2 regions of the Paenibacillus sp. JNUCC 34 genome follow, and region 1 is predicted to be linked to the other one. Evidence: a T-box and tRNA genes for the amino acid it is inferred to sense, from the RefSeq annotation. Region 1 holds a T-box; the other holds one or more tRNA genes.
The links. A T-box is a leader RNA that pairs with one kind of tRNA and senses whether it is charged. The one in region 1 lies ahead of AC2TF5_RS21155 (arginine--tRNA ligase), so its partner is inferred to be a tRNA-Arg.
Positions count from the first base shown of each region.

Region 1 (5,914 bases):
AATGTTGTATTTCTACAATACTAGAACCGCAAAATGCCCAAGCAAGTTGGTATTGTTGTAATTTCTACAACGATATCTACTAAATAGGTGGCTTCCTATCCCTATTGTTGTATAAATACAACAATTCGCCCCTAACCGTCTAATTTCAGTAATTTTGTTACACTTTTTACAACATTAACTTGAATCCTACTGGTTCAGCTGCTCAAAGTCTGCACATATAGCCATCTCTCCGCATACGCACGCTATCACGCGCTTCTACTGAAATTCTTACATCATATCGAACGACAGCAGTGAAATCACCATCTCTTCCATACTCACCTACGCAACAGTCGAAACCTATTATGCAACAATAGATCTGCCTTATACCATGCGAGACATGTAAGTTCCATCAAGTTAACTGACCGCAGTGAAACACTCCCTTCCCCATCAGACATCAGTTTCCTACCGCTACAGGATACTACCATTCTTAAGTTCGATGCTTTTAGCCACGCTAATAATTTTTTCCATTAAATTTGAATTTGGTACTTGAACCTCTAGCTACGTCACCTTTTATGATGACTTCAGTTGTTAATAAAAAGGTAACCATCAAATACACTTTGGAGGTAAAGTACTATGAAAAAAGAAAGTTTACTGAATAGGATATTGGCAAGTTTAGTGCATGTATTTTCGATTTTACTAACCTTTGCATTACCAATCGCTGTATACTTTATATCAAAAAATAAAAATAAATATTTGGCTGATCATGCAAAAGAAGGTATGAACCTTCACTTCACTTTTTTCCCCATCTTTTTGGCATTAACCTTTACTTCTCAAATATGGAGTGCAGCTTCAATTCTTTCTAAGGCACTTCTTGTAATTGAAACCATACTGATTATTATTGCAGCAGCTTATGCTTTAAAGGGAAAAATATTTTCATACCCCGTTATACGCTATTTTAAAGTCTGAACTATAGGATTTTTAAGTCCATTTAGGACAGAGGAGGTGAAATTATGGAAAAAGACATTTTTACCATTGGAGAATTTGCGCAAAAGTCTGGTACGGGCATTCGAACACTTCGATATTATGACAGTATAGACTTGCTTAAACCAAGTGATTATACAGAGGGTGGACACAGACTATATACAAAAGAGGATATAATAACTCTGCAAAAAATTAAATGCCTACAGTTTCTCGGTCTATCCCTAAAAGATATTAAAAACATGCTTAAAAACCATACTGTTAAAGGCACTGCGATATTACAATCTCTAAATGACCAAAAACAGTTATTTGAAGCCAAAAAGCTTGAGATTATGAATATTTTAACCGATATAGATCACATGATTGAAACAATTGAGGAAGAGGAAACGATCAATATCGATATATTTTGTGCTATGGTTCAAAAATTAATGTTTGAAGAGGAAACAGAACGATGGTTTAAAGAACATTATTCTAAAGATGTAGTGAATGAATTATTGGATATAAATAAATCCGAAAAAATCGATCTAGATAAAAAATGGACTAAGATTTTAACTCAAATCAAACATTTAATCTCTACTGAAACCCCGCCGTCTTCTATGAAATCGCAAAAAACTATAGAAAATCTGATGCTGCTTGTGAATGAAACCATGAAAGGGAATATTGATTTGTTTAAAGAAACACTGCCGCACACAAGACCTTTCCCATTTCCCAATCCGTTTACAGATAAGGATCTACAATTTATAAAAGAAGCAATGGAGATTTATACAAATAACAATCCATCATCTTGGATTGAAATGTAAAATACAGCATATAGCGCCTTTTGGCGTTTTTTTGTGCCTAAAATTCATATTTGAGGAATTCCAATAATGCTCTATACTATTAAAGGCAAACATTAATACATACACCACTTTTTTTCACCAACTACTTAACCAACTTTATCTGCTCTAAAGGAGGAGGAACGATCATGCCCTTATGGCTTATATATGCCCTGCTTTCAGCGGTAGCTGCTTCACTCGTGGCCATTTTCGGAAAAATTGGGCTCCAAAACATTGACGCGAACTCCGCAACTGCGATCCGCTCGGTAATCATGGCTCTATTTTTGCTCGGTGTCGTAGCGGTTCAAGGCAAGTTCGCTCAGTTGGGAGAAATTTTGGTCCAGAAAAAAGCTCTCAGTTTTATCGTATTAAGCGGCGTAGCAGGTGCGTTGTCGTGGCTTTTTTATTTTTTAGCATTAAAATACGGCAAAGTATCGCAGGTTGGTCCTATTGATAAACTGAGTGTCGTCATTGCGGTCATCCTGGCATTTGTATTCCTCGGTGAGAAAATATCGTGGATCAACGCCGCTGGCGTAGCTCTGATCGCTATTGGAGCTCTTTTGGTAGCTGTAAAATAAACTATCCCTTGCAAAAGACCGCCAAAAAGCGGTCTTTTCTACTGTTTCCTTTCCCTCCTTGCTATAGGTTGAAACTATAAGCCCCATAATAACTATATATTTCCTTTAATAACCTCGTATATGTCACAATTAGAGCACCAATAGTCAAGGAGTGGTGTTATGAGCTCAGATCAAGTGTGGAAGCCTGAAGACTATGACCGCCAGCTGTCTTTTGTAACAACGTACGGAAAAGGATTAATTGAGCTTTTGGCCCCTCAGCAAGGAGAACGAATTCTGGATCTTGGCTGCGGAACTGGGGATCTGGCACACGAAATCGCCGCGTCCGGGTCCTCTGTTGTTGGAATGGATTTCTCTGAAGAGATGATTAGAAGAGCCGCGGTCAAGTATCCACATCTGACATTCGTTGTTGGGAATGGCGAAAATTTTAACACAGACGTTCTCTTTGATGCCGTATTTTCCAATGCTGCGCTGCACTGGATAACCCAAGCATCAGATGCTGCCTCTTCTGTATATCGGGCATTAAAGCCAGGCGGCCGCTTTATCGCTGAATTCGGTGGCGCCAGCAATATCAGAACAATCGCGAAGGCAATACAAAACGTACTATCATCCCAATATGGAATCGATGCCAATAACCGTAATCCGTGGTACTACCCTAGTATTGGTGAATATGCTTCGTTACTAGAGAAGACAGGGTTCAGGGTGGCACTGGCTCAACATTACGACCGTCCAACTCGGCTTCTCGGCGGTGAGAACGGTATTAAGGACTGGCTTACTCATTTTGGCGACAACTTTTTCACTGGCCTTACACCAGACGAAAAGAAAAATGCATTTGAACAAATAAGCCAGCTTACGAAACAATCCCTGTGGAAAGACGATGCATTTTATGCGGACTATAAACGACTTCGAATCGTTGCATTCAAATGATAGTTGATTTTCACGGTAGATTGGTTATAATATGAAAAACTCGAATAACGCAGTTCAATGATTGGGAGAGTACTGATCGACGTCTATGTCCAAGTGAGCCGGGAGAGTGGGAACCGGTACAGGCTCGGTCACGAAGCGGACCCATGAGATGGTCTTCTGAAACAACTAGTAGGAAGCCCCGGCTTACACCGTTATTGTATTGAAGTGGTTAAACCTATGGTTTAGCAACGAGAGTGGTACCGCGAGCGCTATAGTCCTCGTCTCTTATGAGATGAGGGCTTTTTTTATTTTCTAAGGGGGAACTAAAAATGTTAAGTCAATTCATCACTACAGGCATCGAACAAGCGGTGCAGCATGTTGTGTCATCAACTCCAGGAGCGGCTCTGCCAGATGTTTTACAGGTACAAGTCGAGCAGCCTGCAAATATGGACCATGGCGACTATTCCACGAATATTGCCATGCAGTTAGCCAAAACCCTTCGTAAGGCACCGCTGAACATCGCTGAGCAAATTAAAGTTCAGCTTGAACAAGACAAGTCTTTTGCAAAACTGATCCACCATATCCAAGTTGTGCCGCCGGGGTTCATAAATTTTTATATGGATTGGTCCACATGGGCTCAAACGACTTTTGAGCTTCCTCAATTACCAGCGGAAAAGGTTGTAATCGAGCATACATCCATCAACCCGAACAAATCAGCACATATTGGTCACTTGAGAAATTCTTGTATCGGAGACACTCTCGTTCGGCTGATGAGGAAAATCGGATACGAAGTGGAAGTTCATAACTACATTGATGATCTCGGCAATCAGTTGGCGGATACGGTCGTCGGCATTCAGAACATTTCCTTATCCAAAGAGCATCGCCGCTTCGGAGATTATTGCTGGGATATTTACTCCGCCATCAACAAGACTTATCAAAATGACCCGGAACTGGTTCACCAAAGAACCGATGTTCTTCATGCACTTGAGGAAGGTAACCAAAACCTGTCCTGGGTCGGGTTGCTTGTAGCTGAAAGGATTGTACGTGAGCACATCGAAGAAATGAAGCAGTTCGGCATTGAGTATGACCTGCTTGTCTGGGAAAGCAATATCGTCAGAGAAGGATTTTGGGCATCTGCGTTTGAGCTGCTGAAGCAGACCTCCTTGTTCCATCAAGAGACAGAAGGTAAACTGGCTGGCTGCTGGGTATTAAAGCAATCAACGCAGGAGTCCGGGGATGACAGTGATACGGAGCACAGTATAGATAAGGTACTGGTTCGTTCTAATGGCATATTAACCTATACGGCAAAAGATATAGCATATCATTTATGGAAATACGGCTTGCTCCAAAATGACTTTATGTACAAAAAGTTTGCAGGCGATGTATGGACGACCAGTTCTCACGGTGAACATCAACTATTCGGTAAAGCCGATATGGTTATCAACGTCATTGATTACAGACAGCAATATCCACAGGCGATGGTCAAGCAGGCGCTTGAAGGACTCGGGTTCACCACGGAAGCAGAGAAGCTGCGTCATGTTAGCTATGGCGTTGTATCCTTAAGCCCGTCAGCTGCGGCGGATCTTGGCATCGACACCTCTGACGGTAAAGCCTCTTACGCAATGTCCGGCCGTCAAGGCATCGGCATCAAAATAACAGAACTGATCGACCTGATGGAAAACGTCATCGAAGAATCTCGTTCGGATAAGAACGGCTTGTCCAGCCGGGATATCGCCACAGCTTCCATCCGCTACTACCTGCTGCGTTTTGCTCTGCAAACCGAGGTCGTATTTGATCTAAAACAAGCTACCGAAATTTCCGGAAATACAGGTGTTTATCTGCTCTATTCCTACGCTCGCGCCCTAAGTGTACTGAACAAGGCTCAGGACAAAGATGTGATACCATTCGTACCAGAGCAGTTCCCTGTTCTTGAAAAAGCAGAACATGCTCTGCTCAGACATATAAGCACATGGCATGATTCACTCTATGGAGCGGGTAAAGAACTCACGCCGAGTTCTCTTTGTAATTACGCATATGAGTTGGCCTCGCTATTCAACAACTTCTACGGGGCATGCCCAATTCTCAAGATGGATGGTGACGTGCTGAAGTTCCGCGTATGGCTAACCTCTATTTTCAAAGAAACGCTTGGTGAAGCATTAGAGATTCTTGGACTGCCGACGCCGAGCCGGATGTAACATCATTTAAAAGCCCCCATTCTTTGTCTACTCAAGAGATGGGGGCTTCTACTATTCTGATTATTGCAAACCTCGAACTGTCAGTTTAACGTTGTAACCTTGCTCGGTTTTGCCAGCTTCCGCAATCGTCCAGTTGACAGCCAAAGTCTGTTTCAAACGCTCCAGCTGTTCTTCCTGCAGAGGAAGACCTTCAATAATTCCTTCACCAACTAGGAAATCGGATTCCGAACTTAAATGGAAAGCTTCTTCAAGCCATATCTTCAATCCATTTCTCGTGTTAAACGTAATCCGGTATCCTTCTGTCGTGGCCTTCTCCAAATCTTCCCCATGCTGCTCGGCATAGCTAAACAGCTCAGTATAATCAAAATGGCCGTTTTGTGCGACATGGAATGCTTCGACCTGACCTGAGCGGATAGCCTGCAAGAGTTCTTCTGCTTGCAGTCCGCATTTTCTCGCATGCTCCAAA
Region 1 is NZ_CM177770.1:4,505,916-4,511,829, forward strand. Features, by position in the region: gene AC2TF5_RS21135 (magnetosome magnetite crystal formation protein family) at 613-945, shown strand; gene AC2TF5_RS21140 (MerR family transcriptional regulator) at 990-1,757, shown strand; gene AC2TF5_RS21145 (EamA family transporter) at 1,922-2,350, shown strand; gene AC2TF5_RS21150 (class I SAM-dependent methyltransferase) at 2,510-3,274, shown strand; T-box leader at 3,323-3,542, shown strand; gene AC2TF5_RS21155 (arginine--tRNA ligase) at 3,583-5,448, shown strand; gene AC2TF5_RS21160 (hypothetical protein) at 5,509-5,914, opposite strand, start outside.

Region 2 (14,040 bases), 1.3 Mb from region 1:
TCTGGCATGAAAACATGAAAATATATAAATCACAAAACCAAAGAGGAGCGCCATAGGGAACCCCTCTTCGATTGATGGTTTAGATCAGATATTACAGACCTTTGCTTGCAACGTAGATTGCGAGGTCAACAACACGGTTGGAATAGCCCCACTCATTGTCATACCAAGAAACGACTTTCACCATGTTATCGCCTACTACCATAGTGGACAGGGAGTCGATAGTGGAAGAAGCTGGATCTGTATTGTAGTCGCTGGATACAAGCGGCTCTTCGGAGTAGTTCATGATACCTTTCAGAGGACCGTTAGCAGCAGCTTTCAAAGCTTCGTTTACGGATTCTCTAGTTACGTTCTTAGAAGTTTCGATAACAAGGTCAGTTACGGAAACGTTCTTCGTAGGTACACGCATAGCCATACCATTCAACTTGCCTTTCAGCTGTGGCAGAACCAAGCTAACGGCTTTAGCTGCACCAGTTGTGGATGGAATGATGTTCTCAGCTGCTGCACGAGCACGACGAAGGTCTTTGTGCGGCAGGTCAAGTACTTGCTGGTCATTCGTGTAAGAGTGAACAGTTGTCATCATACCTTTTACGATACCAAAGTTTTCGTCCAGAACTTTTGCAAATGGAGCCAAGCAGTTCGTTGTGCAAGAAGCGTTGGAGATTACTGTATGATTAGCTGGATCGTATTTGTCTTCGTTAACGCCCATAACGATTGTGATATCTTCGTCAGTAGCAGGAGCGGAGATGATAACTTTCTTAGCGCCGCCTTTCAAGTGAGCGGAAGCTTTGTCTTTAGCTGTGAAGATACCTGTGGATTCAACAACGATTTCAACGCCGTGTTGACCCCAAGGCAAGTTTTCTGGGTTACGCTCTGCAAATACTTTTACTTCGCGACCGTTAACTACCAGTGCGCCTTCTTTAGCTTCTACTGTTGCATTCAATCTGCCGTGAGTAGTGTCATATTTCAAAAGGTGTGCCAGCGTGCTTACATCTGTCAAATCGTTAATTGCAACAATTTCAACATCCTTGTTGTCCAGCGCTGCGCGGAACACGTTACGTCCAATACGTCCAAAACCGTTAATACCTACTTTAACCATGAGTATTTCCCTCCATATAGTGAAAGTTTTTTATTTATTCAAGACAGACCGTGAGGTCCATCAAGACAACAAAGTTAGTATAGATGCTTTACTTTAGAGTTTTTACTACAGCTCCGCCGTTTGATTCAGCCGCTTCTCGATTTCGTGCGCTGCAGCCTCATCGATAACAAGAATATCTTCATGCCCGAATTTCAATACGGCGTGAATAGCTCTGGCCTTACTGCGTCCACCTGCAATACCGATGATCGTCTCCGTCCGCATAATATCCTCAAGCCGCAGCCCAAGGGTTAGCATTTTGTGAACGACCGTACCTTCTTCACTGAAATAGTAACCGAAGGATTCAGCAATTGCCCCTTCCGCTTTCAAGTCCTGAATTGACTTCTCATCAAGCTTCCGGCGGTGAGCCATCTCCATAGCATCTCCGATACCGTGAACAATCACGCATGATCTGCGTATAACATCCACAATGTCCTGGATATGATGATCCTGAACCAAAGACTGATAAGCATCGTCACTCAGCAGATCAGGCACATGCAGTAGCCGATATTCAGCTCCCACCTTCTTGGCCATCTTGGATGCGATGGTATTCGCTTGAATCTCCATGCTCTCACCCAAACCACCTCTTGCAGGTACGAACCACGAATCTTTCAAAGGGCCGGCCGACGACGGCGTCATCTGCTCTGCCACTTCGGCGAGCGTTGATCCACCCGTTACCGCGATAATGTCTCCGTTGTCAACAAAGCAAAGAAGCGCTCTTGCTCCAGCTCTGCCAAGTTCACGTTTCACATCGGTTGAAGACTCACTGTCACCCGGGACAATAACCACTTTGCGTAGCCCATAAGCCTCGCGGATTTTTTCTTCTAGGTCGGCTAATCCGAACAGGTCCTTCATCACCGGCTCGAGCTGCTCCAGCAAGTTCGTTCCGGCACTGCTGACCCTCATCCCAAGCGTCTCAATCTCGATCAACCCCTGTGCTTTCAAGAGGTCCGTTTCGGCCCTCAGCACACGTTCGGTCATTGCCAGCGATGCTGCAAGTGTCCTGCGCCCAACAATTCCGGATAACTTGATCTGATGAAGGATCGTATACCTTCGTTTGAGAGTGTCCATGAGATCGGGCAGAAGCTGCTCTTGTATTTCTAATAAATTACGCATGCTTTCCACTCCTGCAACTTCGTCTTGGATCTCCTTCTCTATGGTCGCAAAATGTCCCAGTCAAACGTTTTGAGTCCCACCTTTATTCTACTCAATATTTATGATGGTTGCAAGTGTTCCGAATGTATATTTCTCAGCCCCAAGCATTCTTATGCATTGGTGGTATACCCGTCCATTCATGTGATGAAAATCTGCCATTATTCAATCCTTTTTGCCGGGAAAATGTGAACGGCTTCATATCCGGAATAATGAAAGTATACTCTCCATATAAGGCTCATTCGGAAAGTTTTTGCCTGCTTCTTGTCTTTTAGAAAAAGATGCGGTATAATCATCTTCGTTGCTATTTTGCGCCCGTGGTCCAATGGATATGACGTAGGCCTCCGGAGCCTGAGATCGAGGTTCGATTCCTCGCGGGCGCGCCATTTATTTTCAGAACTCTATATACTGTTTACCCATAAGTGCCTATGACGGCTCTTTTTTTTAACCAATAGTTTGACTATCTTTGACTTTATGGTTGAAATTGTTTATTATTTGGGTAATACGGTAACAGTATTTTAATGAGGAATGCATTTAAGGGGAGGTTTTCTATATGAGTTTCATACCTATGGTCGTTGAACAAAGCAACCGCGGTGAGCGGGCGTACGACATCTATTCCAGATTGCTGAAAGACCGCATTATCTTCCTCGGCTCCGACGTAAACGACGTGGTTGCCAATGCCATCATTGCACAAATGCTGTTTTTGGCAGCAGAGGATCCTGAGAAGGACATTCATCTTTACATCAATAGCCCTGGCGGATCCATTACTGCTGGTATGGCTATTTTTGATACAATGCAGTTTATCAAACCTGACGTGTCCACCATCTGCGTCGGTATGGCTGCTTCCATGGGGGCTTTCCTACTGAATGCTGGCGCTAAAGGCAAGCGATTCGCGCTGCCAAACAGCGAAATTATGATTCATCAGCCTCTGGGCGGAGCACAGGGACAAGCGACGGATATTGAAATCCGTGCTCGCCGCATTCTGAAAATGCGCGATAAACTGAACCACATCCTTGCAGAGCGTACCGGCCAACCGCTGGAGCGTATTGAGAAGGATACCGATCGTGACTATTTCATGACGGCTAGTGAGGCTAAAGAATACGGTCTCGTTGACCAAGTGCTTGAAAAGACACCTTCACAAGGCATTTAATAATTCATTAAATAAAAGGGCTGATATCCGCAAATGTGGATGTCAGCCCTTTTTCTATGGAAACCTTTTAGACACAGCGGAAACCTTACTTCCATTCCTTCAAGTTAAGCTCAAATTGAGGGAAGCCATAAGCATATGCCGTGTAGTCGTACAATTGGAAGTACAGAACTGCTGCGTTATCCTTCAGGTAGAAATCAGCATCAGCAGGCACGCTTTTAAATCCACCGAGGTAGCCTCCGTCCTTCTTCATCTTGTTCAGCACAAGATTGTTCAGCTTCTGCTTGTTTTTGCCCTGCATGTTGATGACATCACCGAGCTTCAGCTGCTTACCATCCTTTAATGAGAACGTAAAGCTGTTGCGGAAAGTCATGCCGTGCGCACCGCCGGTGTATGAGTATTCATCAGTTGTAATGCTCAGCAACCCTTGTGCGTTGTAGTGAACTACAAAACCTCCTTGAAACTCATACGAATACGGAAACTTCGTTCCGGATGGAGGTTCCAGGCCGATGGTTTCTTCAGCTCCAGCAATCACATCCTCCGCGTTCTTTTTCAGCACCTTGTTGATTTCCGCTTGAGCCTGTTCATTTTCAAGCCCACTCACTACTGGATAATGCACAACAGCCTCCACATTTAGAACCTTCTTCTTCAACGTCGCCGACTTGATCGTAATCGAATTTTGCTTCTTTGGGGTCATGCTGAGTGATTTAAGAGATGAATTCCATTGTCCCTGAACACCCATGTACTCATTCAGTACTTTATACGGGATATACAGGCGGCCATTCACAATCTGGCCTCCCGGCTCTCCTACATCATATACGTATCCGTTCACGGTAAGGTAGATTTCATTATTAGCGTAGACAGCTGCACTCAGTTTGTTGTAGCCATTGCCAATGGTATAAGTTCTGTTTTTCGCATCATATTTTAACGGAATACCGAGTGCATCCCGTATTGCTGTTGCCGGTACATAAACGGTGCCATGATCCAGCATCCCCTTCTGGGTTAATGCCTTGCCGTTCCATTTCAGTGCAACTTCCGATTTGGTAGATTTTTGAGCTGCTACGGTCACTTTAGCTTTAGAAGAGCTAGCATCCACCACTTGTCCATTCCAACCCAGGCCAGTGAGCAACACCCCCGCCGCAATGACTGCTGCACCGTACTTCATTTTGTTTCCCATTTATTATTCTCCACCTTCCAAATTTAAGTATTTACTGTATTACCCGTTTTCATTATAGGAAACACGACAGCGAGAGAGGTAACAATCACGGTGACAATTTTGATGCCAACAATTAGTAAAATCCAAACAATTTGTAATGAAATAATATACCTATGCCTCATTTGCACCAAATATTAAACATCCAATGTTTATGTTTCTCCTAATAAAAATAGGAACGAAGCATCTTCGATGAAAATGAAAAGAAATGTAAGGATTTTGTTATTTATTGTCGTTCTGAGATTTGCAATTTACTTTCACGAAAAAAATCCTTGCCCTAGTGTGCTAGTGTGGGCAAGGATTTTCTAATTCTACAAAGGATCTTGCAGAGAATATTAACTTATCTTCCGCTCTTCAGTTCCGTCCAGAAACGGTCATAAATTTGCAGAGACTCTCCAACATCACTGAGCCATTCGGTTCGTTTAAGCTCATCTTCTGTCAGATTGATCATTTTGTCACTGCGGTATTCTTCACTGTGGAATTCCATCGCTTTAGCGTTCGGATTACTGTAACCGATGAATTCGTAGTTTTTCGCACTAACTTTCGGATCCAGCATATAGTTCATAAACTTCTCAGCCAGTTCCTTGTTTTTAGCGCCTTTTGGAATAGCGTAGTTATCGGAGAAGATCGTTCCACCCTCTTCAGGTACAACATAGCCCACATCAGGGTTCTCTTTCGCGATAAAGGATGCATCGCCGGACCATACGGTTGCAATCCAGCCTTCCTCTTGAATCATTTTTTGCTTAATGTTGTCCGTGTCAAAAGCGAGCACGTTCGGCAGCAATGTCTTCAGATCATCTACGGCTGCACTAATCTCAGATTCATCCGTAGTGCTGTTGGATTTGCCCTGCTTCTTGAGAGCCATACCGATCATTTCACGGTTGTCATCAAGCAGCAGCACCTTTCCTTTATAAGCCGGGTTCCACAGATCATTCCAGCTCTTAATTTCCTCTTTGACATACTTTTTGTTATATGCGATTCCCGTCACACCGGTCATATATACGATGGAATATTTATTGTCCGGGTCAAACTCCGGATCCTTAAATGTATCCGCAATGTTCTCCATGTTCGGGATATTATTCTTATCAAGCGGCTCCAGCAGATCCATGTTGATCATGGTCTTTACCATATAATCCGAAGGCTGGATCAAGTCATATCCGCCACCGCCTGCTTTGATCTTCGCCAGCAGGTCCTCATTGTTCGCGTAATTGTCGTACGTCACCTTGACGTCAAATTCCTTCTCAAAATCCTTCAGCACCTCTGGGTCAAAGTTGTCAGCCCAGCTGTAAATGTGCAAGGTTTCCTTTTCAGAGCCACAAGCCGCCAAGGATGTTATCGACACCACAGCGAGCATGCCTGCCAGCAGCAGACGGGTCCATCTCGATTTTTTCAATTCACTATCTCCTCTCTTTCCGCCATACATTATATTGAATTTATCCGAAAAGCGGTACTTCCGCTTAGATCGGTAGTGTCTTGTGTTTCTTCTGACCCTTGCCGCGGTTAAGGACATATTGCGCAAGCAGGATCAAGGTCACACTCACCAGAATCAGCAGTGTACAGAGCGCGTTGATTTCCGGGGAAATACCCCGCTTCACCTGAGCGTAAATATATATCGGTAGCGTAGTCGAGCTCGGTCCAGCCACAAAGAAGCTAACCATAAAATCATCGAGCGATAACGTGAACGCAATCAAGGCCCCGGCGATAATCCCCGGAGAAATCTGCGGCAGGGTAACATGACGAAACGTCTGCCAACGGGTGGCTCCCAGATCTAGTGCCGCTTCCTCCAGCTGCTTGCCCATATTGGCCAGACGAGCCGTCACTACGACATATACATAAGACAGACTGAATGTGATATGCGCAATAATGATGGTGGTCTTACCTGAATCAATGCCCAACTGACTGAACAGCACGAGCAGCGAGAGACCCATAATGATATCCGGTATGATTACCGGCAAGTACAGCAGTCCGTTCATGCTGCTGCGTCCTTTTTTCCCCAGATTGCGGAGCGACAGAGCCGCGAGCGTACCAAGAACGGTAGATACGATCGTTGATATGACGGCAACTGTCAAGCTGTTCATCAGAGCTTCCATGACATGCCTGTTGTTGAACAGAGAAACATACCAATCAAACGTAAAGCCTTCCCAGTTACCACTGAGCCGCGTATCGTTAAAGGAAAAGATGATGATCATAATGATTGGCAAATAGATGAACGCCATCATTAGGAACGAGTGAAATCCAAGCAGAGGATGATTTCGTTTCTTCATGCTCTCCCCTCCTTCACACGTTGGTGGCGAGCTTGCATCGCCCGGTTAAATAGCATAATCAGCACCAGCGAGGTAATCACGAAAATAACCGATAACGCAGCCCCAAAAGGCCAGTTTCGGGCCCCGAGAAATTGTGCCTGTATAATGTTGCTGATCATGGCTGACTTTGCGCCGCCCAAAATATCCGTAACGACAAACATACCCGTCGTCGATACATAAACTAGAATCGAACCCGTCATAATACCGGATTTGCTCTGAGGCAATGTAATATGGCGGAACGCTTTCCAGCGGGAGGCACCCAAGTCACTCGCCGCATCAAGAAGACGTTTATCCATCTGCTCCAGCGCCACATAAATCGGCAGCACCATGAACGGAATGAAGTTATAAACCATCCCGAGCAATACAGCACCTTTGGTATACAGCATCTGTATAGGTTCATCAATCCATCCCAGATCCATAAGGAACGTATTAACAACGCCCTGTGTCCGAAGCAGCAGCACCCAGGCGTACGTACGGATCAGGAAATTGATCCAGAAAGGCACCGTTATAAGGATTAGGCCCCACGTCTGGATACGCGGGGATGCGTTGGCTATATAATAGGCCAGCGGATAGCTGACGATCAGACAAATCAGTGTGGTCAGTACCGACAAAACAATCGTGTCCCAGTAAATTCCGAGGTATAACGGATCAAAAAACGTCTTATAGCCTTCCAGGCTGAATGAAAAGACGAGGTTCCCTAGCGCGTCACGCTGCAGAAACGAGATCCCTACTACGATAAGCATCGGAATAATAAGAAACAAAGAGAGCCAGAGCAGGACGGGAGTCACGAGGAATTTAGATTTTCTCATGACCCGATGCCCACCTCATCCCTCTCATCCCAGTTCAGTCCGATGGCTTCACCGACTTCCCAAGGCTCATCATCCGTGAAATCGAGGGCAATCGTAACCCTCATCGGCTCGTTATCGAGCTGTACCATCAGCTTATGCACATTGCCGAGGTACTGTACATCCTCGATGATACCCGTCTTCTTGGCGCCCGGTTCGCGCTGCGGAATGATTTTTTCAGGACGCACGGCAAAAAGCCCTTCGGGCGAAGAGAAGATGTTGTTCTCTCCAACAAAGGTTGCAGCGAATAGAGTCTGCGGTCTGGCGTAGATTTCACGCGGCGTTCCGATCTGCTCGACCTTCCCGTTGTTCATAATCACGATCCGGTCAGATAGCATCATCGCTTCTTCTTGATCATGCGTTACATAAACAAACGTAATCCCGAGTGAACGCTGCAGATGTTTCAGTTCAGACTGCAAGTTTTTACGAAGCTGCAAATCTAGCGCACCAAGCGGCTCATCCAGCAACAGCACCTTCGGCTTGTTTGCAATTGCTCTGGCAATGGCAACACGTTGCTGCTGTCCACCGGAAAGCTGGTGCGGATAACGGTCCACTAGCGGGGTAAGCTGCGTCATTGTCACGGCTTCCGCTACGCGTTCCTTAATCTGTGCACGCGGCATTTTTTTCATTTTCAAACCAAAAGCTATATTGTCTTCTACGGTCATGTGCGGGAATAAGGCATAATGTTGAAACACGAGATTCAAATCTCGCTTGTTCGCCGGCGTATCGGTCACGTTCTGCCCGGCGAGCCACACTTCCCCTTCCGTCGGCTGTTCGAATCCTGCAATCATACGGAGGATTGTCGTCTTGCCGCAGCCGCTGGGGCCCAGCAAAGTCAGGAATTCCCCTTCCTTAATGGAGAGCGACAGCGGATGCACGACCGCTTGTCCTTGAAATTGTTTTTCTACCTGGACAAGTTCAATCATATGCATCATCATCCCCTTACGGTTAATGGTAATAGTCTTTCCTATAAATTAAGAAAAAAAAGCCATATCCATTGGTATGGCTTATCGACAGGTTATGTTCAGTTTTTTGCATATTCACTATACCTTGTTTTGACCCCATACACAACACTTTTCTTGAGTAATTCGACAGGGAGAGGCCTTGTCCCATCTAGATTTTGTCATTTGTGACCATGCAGGGTTAAAAGTGTAAAAAATAAAATCGCCCAATTCCGCAAAAACTGCGGTTTGGACGATTTTTGGACTTTCATACATTTCTCACAGGCATAAATTACTTCATTTCATACTGAACATACAGCTGCGTAATGAGTTTAATTTCGCCCGGCTTCACAGATGTACCTGCATCAGCCATGGAAGCACTATCCATTTTCATTTCCATGTTGCCATAGCTGAATACATCACGGTTCGCAGCCTCATCCTGAACAACACTCACAACAACACCAAGCTGCCGCTTGGAAGCCTTGGCAATGGCTTGTGCCTTGAGGTCCGCATTCGCCATCGCTTTCTCAATCACTTGCGTCTCAAATGCATCACGGTTCTCAACCGTAAAACGCGCGTTGCCAATGTTATTCGCTCCGGCCTCCGCTGCTGCATCAAGAAGTTCACCAACCTTGCTCAGATCACGAAGAGTAACCTCAAGCGAATGGTTGGCACTGTAATTTTGCACTTTACGTCCCTCTTTTTCGCTATAAGAGTAATTTGGCTGAACATAGAATTGTTCAGTTTTGATATCCTTGTCATCGATTTTCCAGGTGTTTTTCAGTAATTCGGTAATCTTAGCCATTTTCTGAGCGTTATTTTTCTGTGCCGACTTTGCTGTTTCTGCGAAAGACTCCACGCCGATAGACAGATATACGATATCTGGCTTCACTGAAATTTCACCCTTACCGAGCACTGTAATCCGGTTCTGCTGTACCGCTTCCGCCGCATGTACTTCCCCTACTCCCAAAGCTCCGGTCCATACAGAACCTCCTGTAAGCAATGCACCCGCGATCATGACCGACCCCAAACGTTTGGCCCATACCTTCATTTCCTTCGACCTCCTTTAATTTGGCAGTGCTATTAGCTTGCCTTAACTTTCTAACGGTCTATAATTGGTAATTGTTGCACTTTTCGAAAATTAAAAAAACGCATAAAAAAAGCCTTGTTTCCAAGGCTCCCTTTATACGTCCGTATAGAATTTTATTGGTTCTCCAATTCCTCTTTGCTGACCAAATTCACTAAAGAGGTAACTGCTTGCTCAGCGTCTGCGCCTTCAGCGCTAATGTGAACTTCAGTACCAGAACTTATGGCAAGGCTCATAATTCCCATGATACTTTTTGCGTTCACTTTTTTATCATCCTTTTCCACGAAAATTTCAGATGAGTATTTATTCGCTTCTTGAACGAACAGCGCGGCCGGTCTGGCATGAAGACCCGTTTTTAACCGAACGACTACCGGGTGCTTTGTCATGGAAAATTTACCCCCTATTATCAAATCTCAAAACATTGGAAATCGATGCTATTTCATAATATTATACCATTTTACCACATAGGACACTAGAATAAAAAATCTTAACTATTCCGGAGTTTTTCAGCCAGTTCATCGATTTTACGAAGACGGTGATTAACCCCTGACTTGCTGACAGTCCCCTTCAGCATCTCGCCGACTTCCTTCAAGTTCATATCGGGATGGGCAAGACGGACTTCAGCCACTTCACGGAGCTTGTCCGGCAGCTGGTCTAGACCCATTTCCCTCTGCAACAGCTTGATGTTCTCGATCTGCCGCACTGCGGCTCCAATCGTTTTGTTAAGGTTGGCAGTTTCGCAATTCACAATCCGATTGACGGAGTTTCGCATGTCGCGCATAATGCGGACATCCTCGAACTTGAACAAAGCCTGATGAGCGCCGATCAGGTTGAGGAACTCGATAATCTTCTCGCCTTCCTTAATGTAGAAAATAAATCCTTTCTTACGCTCAATACAGCGGGCATTTAGATGAAATTCATTCGCAAGATCCACCAGTGCCTTGCAGTGCTCCTCATACATGGAAGCGATTTCCAAATGATACGACGAGCCCTCTGGATTGTTAACGGATCCCCCAGCCATAAAGGCACCGCGCAGATAAGCCCGTTTGCAGCAGTTTTTACGTACGATTTCCTCATCAATCCGGGGCAGGAATAGAAAGCCTTCGGAGACAATCCGAAGTTCCTTCAAAATTTCCTGCACCCGGGCGGGAATGCGGACGATATAAACATTATTCTTCTTCAAACGCATTTTTTTACGCACTAAAAGTTCCGTATGCGCTTGGAAATGCTTTTTAATTAAGGAATAAATGCGCCTTGCGATCGCGGCATTTTCCGTCGAAATATCCAGCACAATTTTTTTGCTCGAAACCTGAACTGATCCGTTCATACGGATTAGCGCGGACAGTTCGGCTTTTTCACAACAGTTCTGACTTTCGACCATGGTTAGCTCTTTCTTCGTTTGTGCCGCAAAGGACAAGGGTCTCACCTCTTTCGTAACATCCAATCTTGCACCAATTGGAAAATATGATTGCTCAGCTTGTCGGCATCATGCCGTAAGTACGTACGAAACAGCACCAGCTTATCTGCGATCAGCTTATAACCGCGGCTGGTTACTTCATCCCGGTCAAGCTGAACAGGCTTCGCGCCCTTCTCGGCGTATTTGTCCTGTACTTGCGGCGGGATTTCACCATCGTTCACAATAACATAATCAAACAAGTGAAGACCAATATGGTCATATACGGCCTGCAAATGATCGCCGACCGTATAATTATCAGTTTCACCAGGTTGTGTCATTACATTACATACAAAAATCTTGATCGCGTCAGAAGCAACAATAGCATCCGACAGCTTAGGTACGAGAAGATTAGGCAATATACTAGTGTACAAACTGCCTGGCCCGATCAATATGGCATCGGCCTGCTGAATGGCCTCCAACGCTTCAGGCAGCGGCTCCACATTTTCCGGTTCGAGGGATATCCGCTTGATACGGCCCCCGGCTTCCGGAATTTTGGATTCGCCCGTGACGATGGTTCCATCCTCCATTTCAGCATGCAAAATAACCGCCTCACCCGCGGCAGGCAGCACCTGTCCGCGAACAACAAAAACCCGGCTCATCTCCTTGACCGCCGTGACAAAATCACCGTGTATATCCGTCATGGCAGCCAGGATTAAATTGCCGAGGCTGTGCCCCGCCAGTCCCGAGCCGGTGCTGAAGCGGTACTTCAATATATCGGATAACAGCGGCTCGACATCTGCGAGCGCCGTCACTACATTTCGAATATCTCCTGGAGGAGGCATTTGCAATTCACTTCGCAAAATCCCGGAACTACCACCGTCATCTGCGACAGTTACGATCGCCGTAATGTCCAGGGGCTTCTCCTTCAGGCCACGCAGCATGACGGATAGCCCTGTTCCTCCACCCATCACGACAATGCGAGGGCGCTTTCCAGCTTGTTCAGCCACGTTTATCACTTCCCTCTATTAGTGCCGATCCCGATCAGAATCACGGTGGCTGACCGATACCGATTCTGTTTCACTGGCGCCAAGCATCTTGCCGAGATATTCTGCAATCGCAACAGAGCGATGCTTGCCGCCTGTACAGCCGATACCGATAATAACCTGGCTCTTTCCTTCTTTCCGGTATTGCGGAATAAGAAAATGAAGCATATCCAGCAGTTTCGTTAGAAAAGCCTGCGTTTCTGGCCATTTCATCACATACTCATACACATCGCTGTTTTGGCCTGTGTTGGGACGCAGATTTTCTACATAATGGGGGTTGGGCAAAAAACGGACGTCGAATACCAGGTCGGCATCAATCGGTATTCCGTATTTAAATCCGAAAGATGTAATATTGACCGACAGAGTATTGGTTTCCAAATGGGTAAAACGGGAGATAATTTTTTCTTTCAATTTAGCCGGCTTCATATTGCTCGTATCAATGACCTGCGTTGCCGAATTTTTCAGCTCATCCAGCATTTTGCGTTCCAGACGGATTCCGTCGAGCGGCATGCCTTCAGGAGCCAGCGGATGACGCCGCCGACTCTCCTTGTAGCGCTGGACGAGTACTGAATCCGTTGCATCCAGGAACAGAATTTCGCAATGAATTGTGAAATGATCTTTAATGAAGTTCAGTGATTCCGACAATGCGGTGAAAAATTCACGGCCGCGCAGGTCGATGACCAGCGCTACCTTTCCGATCTTACCCTTCGATTGTTCAATCAGCTCAGCAAATTTAGGAATGAGCACAGGCGGCAGGTTGTCGACACAGAAGAACCCGAGGTCCTCCAGGCTTTGCACCGCCAATGTCTTTCCGGCTCCCGACATACCAGTAATGATGATCAGGGTGGCCATTGATGTTGTAGTGCTGCGATCCGCTGCTTCCAGCATCAGCTTCCCCTCCCTTATAAGTTTAAGTCTCAGCCATAGCTTTGCCTGTCAAAGATGGCGAAGCCGTTTACGCTTGTTATGAACGCAAGTGAAGACCGGCTGCACCGACAACTCCAGCATCATTCCCGAGCTCTGCCGCAACAATGCGAACGCCGCGCTGCAATGGTTCCGGTGTCAACTTGTTAAACACGGCACGAACTTCACTAAACAGAATTTCGCCTGCCTTAGAGACGCCACCGCCAATAATGAACACTTCTGGATTAAGTACAGCTGAGACCGATGCCATGGATTTACCGAGGTAATAAGCGGCACGGTTTACGATACGCAGAGCCACTTCATCTCCAGCTTTCGCCGCATCGAACACTTCCTTGGCCGCAATGTTGTTAACAAGTGCCAGAGAAGTGCGGTCCCCGCGCTCTACAGCGTCTTTCGCCATGCGGATAATGCCTGTTGCCGAGGAAACCGTCTCAAGGCATCCCATTTTGCTGCAGCCGCACTGAATAGCTTCCAGATCAGGTACAACGGTAATATGACCCAGTTCACCAGCCATGCCGCCGAACCCTTGATAGATTTTCCCGTTCACGATAATGCCACCGCCAACGCCTGTACCGAGTGTATAGCAGACACAGTTATCGACCCCGCGTCCCGCACCGCTCCAAGCTTCACCCAGAGCTGCTACGTTTGCGTCGTTATCTATTTTGACCGGCTTGCCAAGGCGCTCCTCAAGCAGCGCACGAATTGGCACATCTTTAAATCCTACGTTAGGTGCCAGAATAATGATTCCTTCACGGATGTTCGTAAAGCCCGCAACGCCCGCTCCAACGCCTACAAGCTGGTCCCAGCTGTATGGGGATTGCTCCACAATATGACGTACATACTTCTCAATATTGCCG
Region 2 is NZ_CM177770.1:5,824,598-5,838,637, forward strand. Features, by position in the region: gene gap (type I glyceraldehyde-3-phosphate dehydrogenase) at 92-1,096, opposite strand; gene AC2TF5_RS26810 (sugar-binding transcriptional regulator) at 1,202-2,248, opposite strand; tRNA gene AC2TF5_RS26815 (tRNA-Arg) at 2,596-2,670, shown strand; gene clpP (ATP-dependent Clp endopeptidase proteolytic subunit ClpP) at 2,838-3,434, shown strand; gene AC2TF5_RS26825 (PdaC/SigV domain-containing protein) at 3,520-4,608, opposite strand; gene AC2TF5_RS26830 (ABC transporter substrate-binding protein) at 4,985-6,037, opposite strand; gene AC2TF5_RS26835 (ABC transporter permease) at 6,102-6,908, opposite strand; gene AC2TF5_RS26840 (ABC transporter permease) at 6,905-7,756, opposite strand; gene AC2TF5_RS26845 (ABC transporter ATP-binding protein) at 7,753-8,724, opposite strand; gene AC2TF5_RS26850 (SIMPL domain-containing protein) at 9,026-9,784, opposite strand; gene AC2TF5_RS26855 (HPr family phosphocarrier protein) at 9,937-10,206, opposite strand; gene whiA (DNA-binding protein WhiA) at 10,308-11,237, opposite strand; gene AC2TF5_RS26865 (gluconeogenesis factor YvcK family protein) at 11,243-12,184, opposite strand; gene rapZ (RNase adapter RapZ) at 12,242-13,147, opposite strand; gene AC2TF5_RS26875 (ROK family glucokinase) at 13,224-14,040, opposite strand, start outside.
Region 2: it encodes a tRNA-Arg, which carries the amino acid that the T-box ahead of AC2TF5_RS21155 (arginine--tRNA ligase) is inferred to sense. The anticodon was not compared.